DNA from 3 places in the Leifsonia sp. P73 genome. Region 1 is predicted to be linked to each of the others. Evidence: predicted binding sites of a transcription regulator. Region 1 holds the regulator's gene; each other region holds the start of a gene.
What was found. The regulator HrcA, encoded in region 1, represses chaperone genes, less so after heat shock. The targets are predictions, from matches to a motif close to TTNGCACTCGNNNNNNNCGAGTGCNAA.
Positions count from the first base shown of each region.

Region 1 (3,218 bases):
GTGAACGAGCCGATGATCACGCCGAGGATCTGGGAGACGACCCAGGCCAGGATCCAGGTGATCTGCCAGTTCAGCGCCTCCTTGGCCTCCTGATTGGTCAGCTGGCCCCTGTCCTTGAACACGAGCCAGATGATGAGGGAGGGCAGGAACCAGAGGATCCCGCCGAGGTGGGCGAACGACGCCCACTGCTTGTCCTGCGCGGGGTCGAGGGGAGCGGCGGCGGCGCTCGCGTACTGCTGGGGCGGCGGGACGGCGCCGGCGGGCTGACCGGCCGGGGCCGCGTAGGGCTGCTGGGGAGGCACCGCGCCGGGCTGGCCGGGCGCGGCGCCGTAGGGCTGCTGCGCGGGAGGCTGCTGCCCGTACGGCTGTTGCGGAGGCTGTTCGCCCTGGCCGTCGGCCGGGGGCTGGTTCGGGTCTGACATGAGGAGAACCCTTTCGTGGGCGGCTGCGGGGGCTTTCCTGAGCCGGTGCGCACAGGGTACTGCTCGGGAGTCGCGCGGTAAATGATCCGTGTCGCGTCATGACCGCCCTCCCACGACGACGCGATATGATTAGCACTCAGGTTCATCGAGTGCCAGCGCGCCCGATGTCCTCCCGTGCTCGATCCTCGGGTGCCGAAGCGACGACAGGAGGCGGTTCGCATGGTCTCGGAACGCAGTCTGGAAGTGCTCCGCGTCATCGTGCAGGACTACGTCGCCTCGCGGGAGCCGGTCGGCTCCAAGAGCATCGTGGAGCGGCACGCCTTCGGCGTCTCGGCTGCGACCATCCGCAACGACATGGCCCTCCTGGAAGAGGAGGAGCTGATCGTCGCCCCGCACACCTCGTCCGGCCGGGTGCCGACCGACAAGGGCTACCGGCTGTTCGTCGACCACCTCGCGGAGGCCCGGCCGCTGTCGGCGGCTCAGCGCACCGCGATCGAGGCGTTCCTCGGCCAGTCGGTCGACGTGGACGACGTGCTGTCGCGCACGGTCCGGCTGCTGTCGCAGCTCACCAACCAGGTCGCCCTGGTGCAGTACCCGTCGGTGGCGCGCTCGCGTATCCGGCACATCGAGCTTGTGGCGCTCGGCTCCCGCCGGCTGCTGAGCGTGCTCATCACCGACTCCGGCGCGGTCGAGCAGCGCGTGATCGAGCTGCAGGAGGAGCTGGACGACGCCGAGATCGCCGAGATCCGCGGTGCGATCAACGGCGCCGCCGCCGGCCTCTCGCTCACCGACGCGGCGGTGCGGCTGCGCGACCTTCCCGAGCACCTGACCGATCGCACCCGCGCGCTGGTCGCTCCGGTCGCCGGCGCCCTGCTCGACCAGATCGCCGCCAACCGGCAGGACAAGCTGGTCATGGCCGGCGCCGCCAACCTCGCGCGCACCGAGACCGACTTCCCCGGGTCCATCACCCCGGTGCTGGAGGCCATCGAGGAGCAGGTCGTCCTGCTGCGGCTCTTCGACGAGATGGCGCTCGACCAGCACGGCGTCGCGGTCAGCATCGGCCGCGAGAACGCCGTCATCGGCCTGACCGAGACGTCCGTCATGTCGAGCGGGTACAGCTCCGGCTCCGACCTCGCCCGCGTGGGCCTGCTCGGCCCGCTCCGGATGGACTACTCGGGGAACATGGCGGCGGTCCGCGCCGTTGCACGTTACCTCTCCCGCCTCCTCGGCGACTGACCCCAGACCTCACGAACTCCGACGCACCGAACAGAAGGAACAGCCTTACGTGGCCGACCACTACGAAGTCCTCGGCGTTGACCGCAACGCCACCCCCGACGAGATCAAGAAGGCGTACCGCCGGCTCGCGCGCGAGCTGCACCCGGACGTCAACCCGAGCTCCGAGGCGCAGGAGCGTTTCAAGCTCGTCACCCACGCCTACGACGTGCTGAGCGACCCGCAGCAGCGGCAGCAGTACGACCTGGGCGGCTCCGGCGGCTTCGGCGGAGGGGAGCGGGCGACTTCGCCGGCTTCGGCGACATCTTCGAGACCTTCTTCGGCGGCGGAGGCGGCGCCACCCGCGGCCCGCGCTCCCGGCGCGAGCGCGGCCAGGACGCCCTGCTGCGCGTGGAGGTCGACCTGGAGGAGGTCGTCTTCGGCACCCACCGCGACCTGGACGTCGACACCGCCGTCGTCTGCGAGACCTGCGGAGGCTCCTGCTGCCAGCCCGGCACCGCCCCCGTCACCTGCGACATCTGCCACGGCACCGGCAGCATCCAGCGCTCGGTGCGCTCGCTGCTCGGCAACGTGATGACCTCCAGCCCGTGCGGGAGCTGCCGCGGCTACGGCACCGTCATCGCCACGCCGTGCGTCACCTGCCAGGGCCAGGGCCGCGTCCGCGCGCGCCGCTCGGTGCCGGTGGACATCCCCGCCGGCGTCGACACCGGACTCCGGCTGCAGATGCCGGGCTCGGGCGAGGCCGGTCCCGCCGGCGGCCCGAACGGCGACCTGTACCTGGAGATCAAGGTCAAGCACCACGAGGTGTTCAGCCGCGACGGCGACGACCTGCTCTGCACGCTGGAGCTCTCGATGACCGACGCGATCCTCGGCACCACCGCGACCGTGAAGGCGCTCGACGGCGACATCCGCCTGGAGCTGAAGCCCGGCACCCAGAGCGCGGACATCGTCTCGGTGAAGGACCGCGGCATCACGCACCTGCGCGGCAGCGGCCGCGGCGACCTGCGGGTGGGCATCCAGGTGGTCACGCCGACGAAGCTCGACCACAAGGAGAAGGAGCTCATCAAGAAGTTCGCCTCCACCCACCACAACCCGGAGCCGTCGCTCGCGCGCTTCCAGCAGGGCCTGTTCGCGAAGCTCCGCGACCGGTTCCTCAACCTCTGACGGGCGGACGGATGAGCTCGCTCTACCTGCGCGAAGACCTCGCCGACGTCGAGGTGGGCGCCCGGCTTACGCTGACCGGCTCGGAGGCCAAGCACGCCGCGACGGTCAACCGCACGCGCCCGGGTGAGAGCGTCCTCATCGGAAACGGCCGCGGCCTGGTCGCGTCGGGCGAGGTGCTGGTCGCGACCAGCACGGAGCTGACGATCGACGTGGAGGCCGTGGAGCGCGTCCCGCGCGCCGAGCCGCCGATTACGCTCGTACAGGCGCTGGCGAAGGGCGACCGCGACGAGCTCGCCGTCCAGGCCGCGACCGAGCTCGGGGTGGACGCGGTGCTGCCGTGGTCGGCCTCCCGGTCGGTGTCGCGCTGGGAGGGCGCCAAGGTGGCGAAGGGCCGCGACC
Region 1 covers NZ_CP194931.1:418,417-421,634, reverse strand. Annotated here, with positions in the region: gene ACQ86L_RS02220 (DUF4870 domain-containing protein) at 1-422, opposite strand, end outside; gene hrcA (heat-inducible transcriptional repressor HrcA) at 642-1,658, shown strand; partial or broken gene dnaJ (molecular chaperone DnaJ) at 1,708-2,819, shown strand; gene ACQ86L_RS02205 (16S rRNA (uracil(1498)-N(3))-methyltransferase) at 2,831-3,218, shown strand, end outside.

Region 2 (3,218 bases), 1.1 Mb from region 1:
GAATCCGAACGGATCCGCCTGGTCCATTTCACCCCTATCAAGGTCGCGCGAGTTGTGGATGTCTCATCGTAACGGCACAAGCTGGGCGGTTATTCCGCGGCGGGGAGCGTCACGGCGCCTCTTTTTATGAGCTAAGGCCTTAGCTCATAAAAGTCGCGCCGGTCATTATGAGATAGCGCCCTACTCCACCGTCGCGAGATCGAGCTCGGCCTGCTTCTTCCCCTGCCGGGCCGCCACGATCATGTCGACGCTGAGGATGGCGAGGGCGAGCCAGACGATCGCGAAGCCGATCCAGCGCTCAGGCGGCATCGCCTCGTTCAGCACTGCGACGCCGACGACGAACTGGATGAACGGCGCGAAGTACTGGATGAAGCCCATGTAGACCAGCGGCAGGCGCCGGGAGGCCGCGGCGAAGAACAGCAGCGGCACGGCGGTGATCACGCCCGCGCCGACGAGCAGTACCGAGTGCCAGGGGCCGTCGCTGCCGATCGTCAGGCCGACCGTGAGGCTCACGACCACGAGCTGCACGATCGCGACCGGGGTCAGCCACATGGTCTCCAGCGTCAGCCCGGAGACAGCGTCGACCCGGCCGCCGACGCGCTTCTTGATGAGGCCGTAGAAGCCGAACGAGAACGCCAGGATGAGCGCGATCCACGGGACCTGCCCGTAACCGACCGCGAGCACGACCACGGCGATCACGCTGACGCCGACCGCCACCCACTGGGCGACCCGGAGGCGCTCGCGCTGGACGATCACACCGAGGAACACCGTCACGATCGGGTTGATGAAGTAGCCGAGGGCGGCCTCCACGACGTGCCCGCTGACCGTGGCCAGCACATAGGTCTGCCAGTTGACGTAGATGAGCGCGCCGGCGAGGCCCATCGTGAACAGGACCCTGCGGTCCTTCAACAGGGCGCCGAACGTGCGCCAGGCGCGCGTCACGGTGAGCGCGATCGCGCAGAACACCAGCGAGAAGAGCACCCGCCAGGCGACGATCTCCCAGGCGGTGGTCGGCGCGAGCGCCAGGAAGTAGATGGGGAGGATTCCCCAGAGGACGTAGGCGGAGATCGCGTAGGTCAGGCCGGACCTGCGGTGTTCGGAGAGGGGCTGCGGCACTCCCACGACACTACTCCGAACCGGGGACAGGGACCGACCCGGTGGAGGCCTTACGCAGCCCGCGGGGACGACGAAGGCCCGGGCGCAGCAGCGCCCGGGCCTCGGCCGAAAGAAGGTGCGTCAGCGAACGACGACCGCGAGGACGTCGCGAGCCGAAAGGACCAGGTAGTCCTCGCCGCCGAACTTGACCTCGGTGCCCCCGTACTTGGAGTAGATCACCTTGTCGCCGACGGCGACGTCGAGCGGAACGCGGTTGCCATTGTCGTCGATACGGCCCGGTCCGACGGCGACGACCTCGCCCTCCTGGGGCTTCTCCTTGGCGGTGTCGGGGATGACCAGACCGGAGGCAGTGGTCTGCTCAGCCTCGACCTGCTTGATGACGATGCGATCTTCGAGCGGCTTGATGGAGACCGACACGGTTGACCTCTTTCTTTGGTGAACTCAGTCTTTGCGAACTCAATGCGTTGCGCGGCTTGCGTTAGCAAACTCGCACGGAGAGTGCTAACACGAGTCTAGGGGGTGCGTTAGCAGTCCCGCAACGTGAGTGCCAGAAGGTAGCGTGGTCCACATGGACCGGTCCGAACTCGTCGAGCTGCTGAGCCCCGAAGGCCTCCGACTGCTCGACTCGCTGCCCCCGTACCGGTCCGAGAAGGACGTGCTCGCGATGGTCACCGACCTCCGCAAGCAGGGCCACTCCCCCGGACTGGTGGCGGCGGTGCTGACGCAGGCGAAGCTGCGCAAGAAGGCGGTCGGCAAGTTCGGCGAGTTCGCCTCCCGGATGCTCTTCACCGAGGCGGGGCTGGAGCAGGCGACGCGCCTGTCGGTCGCGGCACGCCACGCCGGCCGGTTCCGGGCGGCCGGACTGACCCGCGTCGCGGACCTCGGCTGCGGCATCGGCGGCGACGCGCTCGCCCTCGCCGCGCTGGAGCTGGAGGTTCTGGCGGTCGACGCCGACGAGGTCACGGCCGCGATCGCCGCCTTCAACCTCGCGCCGTTCCCGTCCGCGACGGTCGAGCACCGGCGCGCCGAGGATGTCAGCCTCCGGGAGATCGACGGCGTCTTCCTCGACCCGGCCCGGCGCACGGCCGGCCACACGGACACCGACCGGCTGACCGATCCCGACGACTACACGCCGTCGCTCGGCTTCGCGTACGAGCTCGCGACCGGCCGCTCGGTCGGGCTGAAGCTCGGCCCCGGCTTCGACCGCGACCTCATCCCGTCGACCGCGGAGGCCCAGTGGGTGTCCGCCGACGGGCAGGTGGTCGAGCTCGGGCTCTGGTTCGGCGCGCTCGCCCGCACGGGCATCCGGCGCGCGGCCCTGGTGCTGCGCGGCGACGAGGCGAACGAGCTCACGGCCGAGGCCGACAGCGAGGACGCCGAGACCGGCGAGCTCGGCGAGTACCTCTACGAGCCGGACGGCGCGGTCATCCGCGCGCGCCTGATCGGGGACCTCGCCCGGCGGATCGACGGACGGATGCTCGGCGACGGCATCGCCTACATCACGGCCGACGAGCCGGTGCCGACGCCGTTCGCGGCGGGCTTCCGCATCCTGGAGACCCTGCCGTTCGCCGAGAAGGACCTCAAGAAGGCGCTGCGCTCACGCGGGATCGGCACGCTGGAGATCAAGAAGCGCGGCGTGGACGTCGACCCCGCCGCGCTCCGGACGCGCCTCAAGCTTTCGGGCGACCGTCCTGCGACCCTGATCCTGACCAGGGTCGCAGGACGTCACACGGCGTTGCTCGCCGAGCGCCTCTGAACCCGGTCAGTACCGGTACGTGTTCGAGAGGCTGGCCAGGAAGATCCCCCAGAAGATCCAGAAGATGATCGCGATGGCGACCGACACGAATCCCAGGATGATCCCGGTGAGCCAGAATCCCTTGGCCTGCGGCTCCCTGGTGCGGCCGATGAAGCCGAGGACGATGGCGGCGACGCCGAAAACCGCGCCGATCCCGAACGCGAGGTTCAGGACGATGCCCGCGATGCCGCCGACGAGCGACAGGATGCTGAGGATCGGCGACTTGGTCGCGGGCGCCGTCGCGTAGGGCTGCGCGTAACCGGGCGCGGGCTGGCCGTAGGCGGGCTGACCGTAACCGGGCTGGCCG
Region 2 covers NZ_CP194931.1:1,513,724-1,516,941, forward strand. Annotated here, with positions in the region: gene guaB (IMP dehydrogenase) at 1-27, opposite strand, end outside; gene rarD (EamA family transporter RarD) at 181-1,116, opposite strand; gene groES (co-chaperone GroES) at 1,237-1,533, opposite strand; gene ACQ86L_RS07675 (THUMP-like domain-containing protein) at 1,685-2,872, shown strand; gene ACQ86L_RS07680 (DUF4190 domain-containing protein) at 2,879-3,218, opposite strand, start outside.
Region 2: the regulator HrcA is predicted to act here: its motif matches at 1,641-1,667, upstream of groES (co-chaperone GroES).

Region 3 (3,218 bases), 910 kb from region 1:
GCGTCGCCTGTGCGCCTGTTCCCTGTTCCGGCCTGCGACGTGCCGGGCAAAAACGGGTAACGCACAGGACAGCGCCCCTAGGATGAGGCGCGAGCGCGGGGAAGGGCTGACTCGAAGACGGTGAGGGGAGGCGGTGCACGTGGCGGAGGCTGCGGACCACCGGATCCCCGCGCCGGACGCGACCGGCCTGACCGACCGTGAGGCGGCCATCCTCGCGTTCGAGCGTCAGTGGTGGCGGCATGCCGGCGCCAAGGAGCAGGCCATCCGCGAGGAGTTCGGTCTCTCCGCCGCCCGGTACTATCAACTCCTCGGAGCGCTGATCGACCGGCCGGAGGCGCTCAAGCACGACCCGATGCTCGTCAAGCGCCTGCTCCGGCTGCGCGAGACCCGGCTGGCAGCACGGCGATCCCGGACACTCCCGTCCGGCGACTGACACCGCGAGGAAATACCTGTAGATGGCAGAGAAGTACCCGAGAGACCGGTTCGACGACATCCCGGACGGTCTGCAGCGCGTCGGTGCGCACCGGGCTCCCCGTCCGAAGGGCCGCGGCTGGATCGCGGTCGGCTGGGCCGCGCTCGCCGTCGTCGTCCTCGTGGCAGCGGGTATCTTCGGGCTCTCACTGGTGAGCGGCTCTATCTCCTTCCACGGCTCCACGAACTCCCCGACCGGGACCCCGACGCCGACCGCGACGCCCACGCCGACGATCGTCCCGACCGTCGACCCGTCGCTGACGGTGAACGTGCTGAACGGCACCACGACCTCGGGCCTCGGCGGCAAGGTCGGCGACACCCTGACCAAGGCGGGCTGGAAGGTCGGCGCCGTCGCGAACGCCGACAAGCAGGACCTCACGCAGACGATCGTGTACTACTCCGACGCCAAGAACCAGGCTGCGGCGCTCGGGGTGGCGCAGTCGCTGCCCGGCGCGACCATCGCGCTCACGCAGGACTTCGCGGCGAGCGGCGCCGACCTGACCGTGGTCGTCGGCAGCGACTACACGGGCTGACACCGGCGTCGTTCCGCGCGTGTACGCGCGCTCATCCCTTTGTTTCACGCGTGTTTAACTTTCGGCCGATTTGGTAACGGATTGGCCAAAAGACTGGCGGAAACGGCTATTGCAAGCATTAGGATCGGGAGTCAACGCGCGGCGCTGGACCACGCGAGCGACACAGCAATGGGAGTAATGCATGGCGAACGGGACCGTGAAGTGGTTCAACGCTGAAAAGGGCTACGGATTCATCACCGTCGAGGGTGGGGGACAGGACGTTTTCGTTCATTACTCCGCGATCGACATGAACGGCTACAAGGTTCTCGAAGAGGGCCAGCAGGTGCAGTTCGAGGTCGGCTCGGGCAACAAGGGCCCGCAGGCCGAGTCGGTGCGTCCGCTGTAGTACGCAGCGATCGGCAAAGACCATATAAGAGGAGCGCCGCCCTTCGGGGCGGCGCTCCTTTGTCTGTGTCCGCCGTCGGCGCACAGGTCGCCTTGCACTCCCGTGGCGCGAGTGCCAGAATCGCTTTAGCACTCCGCCTGATCGAGTGCTAACACACCGAATCTTTCGCAGACGTCCGGGAGGGACGAGAAACACATGGCAAAGATCATTGCTTTCGACGAGGAAGCCCGTCGCGGCCTCGAGCGCGGCCTCAACATCCTGGCCGACACCGTCAAGGTGACGCTGGGCCCGCGCGGTCGCAACGTCGTCCTCGAGAAGAAGTGGGGCGCTCCCACCATCACGAACGACGGCGTCTCCATCGCGAAGGAGATCGAGCTCGACGACCCGTACGAGAAGATCGGCGCGGAGCTCGTCAAGGAGGTCGCCAAGAAGACCGACGACGTCGCGGGCGACGGCACCACCACCGCGACCGTGCTCGCTCAGGCGCTCGTCAAGGAGGGCCTCCGCAACGTGGCCGCCGGCGCCGACCCCATCACTCTGAAGCGCGGCATCGAGAAGGCCGTCGCGGCCGTGACCGAGGAGCTCATCTCCAGCGCCAAGGAGGTCGAGACCAAGGCCGAGATCGCCGCGACCGCGTCCATCTCCGCCGGCGACACCACCATCGGCGAGATCATCGCCGAGGCCATCGACAAGGTCGGCAAGGAGGGCGTCGTCACCGTCGAGGAGTCGAACACCTTCGGCACCGAGCTCGAGCTGACCGAGGGCATGCGCTTCGACAAGGGCTTCCTGTCGCAGTACTTCGTCACCGACCAGGACCGCCAGGAGGCGGTGTTCGAGGACACCTACATCCTCATCGCCAACCAGAAGATCTCCTCGATCAAGGACCTGCTCCCGATCGTCGACAAGGTGATCCAGGCCAACAAGCAGCTCGTCATCATCGCCGAGGACGTCGACGGGGAGGCCCTGGCCACCCTGATCGTCAACAAGATCCGCGGCATCTTCAAGTCCGTCGCCGTCAAGGCCCCGGGCTTCGGCGACCGTCGCAAGGCCATGCTGCAGGACATCGCGATCCTCACCGGTGGCCAGGTCATCTCCGAGGAGGTCGGCCTCAAGCTCGAGAACGTCACCCTCGACCTGCTCGGCCAGGCCCGCAAGGTCGTCATCACCAAGGACGAGACCACCATCGTCGAGGGCGCGGGCGACCCCGACGCCATCGCCGGCCGTGTGGCCCAGATCCGCGGCGAGATCGAGAACACCGACTCGGACTACGACCGTGAGAAGCTCCAGGAGCGTCTCGCGAAGCTCGCCGGCGGCGTCGCCGTCATCAAGGCGGGCGCGGCCACCGAGGTCGAGCTCAAGGAGCGCAAGCACCGCATCGAGGACGCCGTCCGCAACGCGAAGGCCGCCGTCGAGGAGGGCATCGTCGCCGGTGGTGGCGTGGCCCTCATCCAGGCCGGCAAGACCGCCTTCGAGAAGCTGTCGCTCACGGGCGACGAGGCGACCGGTGCGAACATCGTCCGCGTCGCCATCGAGGCGCCGCTGAAGCAGATCGCCATCAACGCGGGCCTCGAGGCCGGCGTCGTGGTGGCCAAGGTGCGCGAGCTCCCCGTGGGTCACGGCCTCAACGCCGCGACCGGCGAGTACGTCGACATGCTGGCCTCCGGCATCAACGACCCGGTGAAGGTCACCCGCTCGGCGCTGCAGAACGCCGCGTCCATCGCGGGCCTGTTCCTCACCACCGAGGCCGTCGTCGCCGACAAGCCCGAGAAGAACGCCGCCCCGGTCGGCGACCCGGGCGCCGGCATGGACTTCTGAGTCCGTCCGACACG
Region 3 covers NZ_CP194931.1:1,331,650-1,334,867, reverse strand. Annotated here, with positions in the region: gene ACQ86L_RS06740 (DUF3263 domain-containing protein) at 134-433, shown strand; gene ACQ86L_RS06735 (LytR C-terminal domain-containing protein) at 456-1,004, shown strand; gene ACQ86L_RS06730 (cold-shock protein) at 1,186-1,389, shown strand; gene groL (chaperonin GroEL) at 1,585-3,204, shown strand.
Region 3: the regulator HrcA is predicted to act here: its motif matches at 1,515-1,541, upstream of groL (chaperonin GroEL).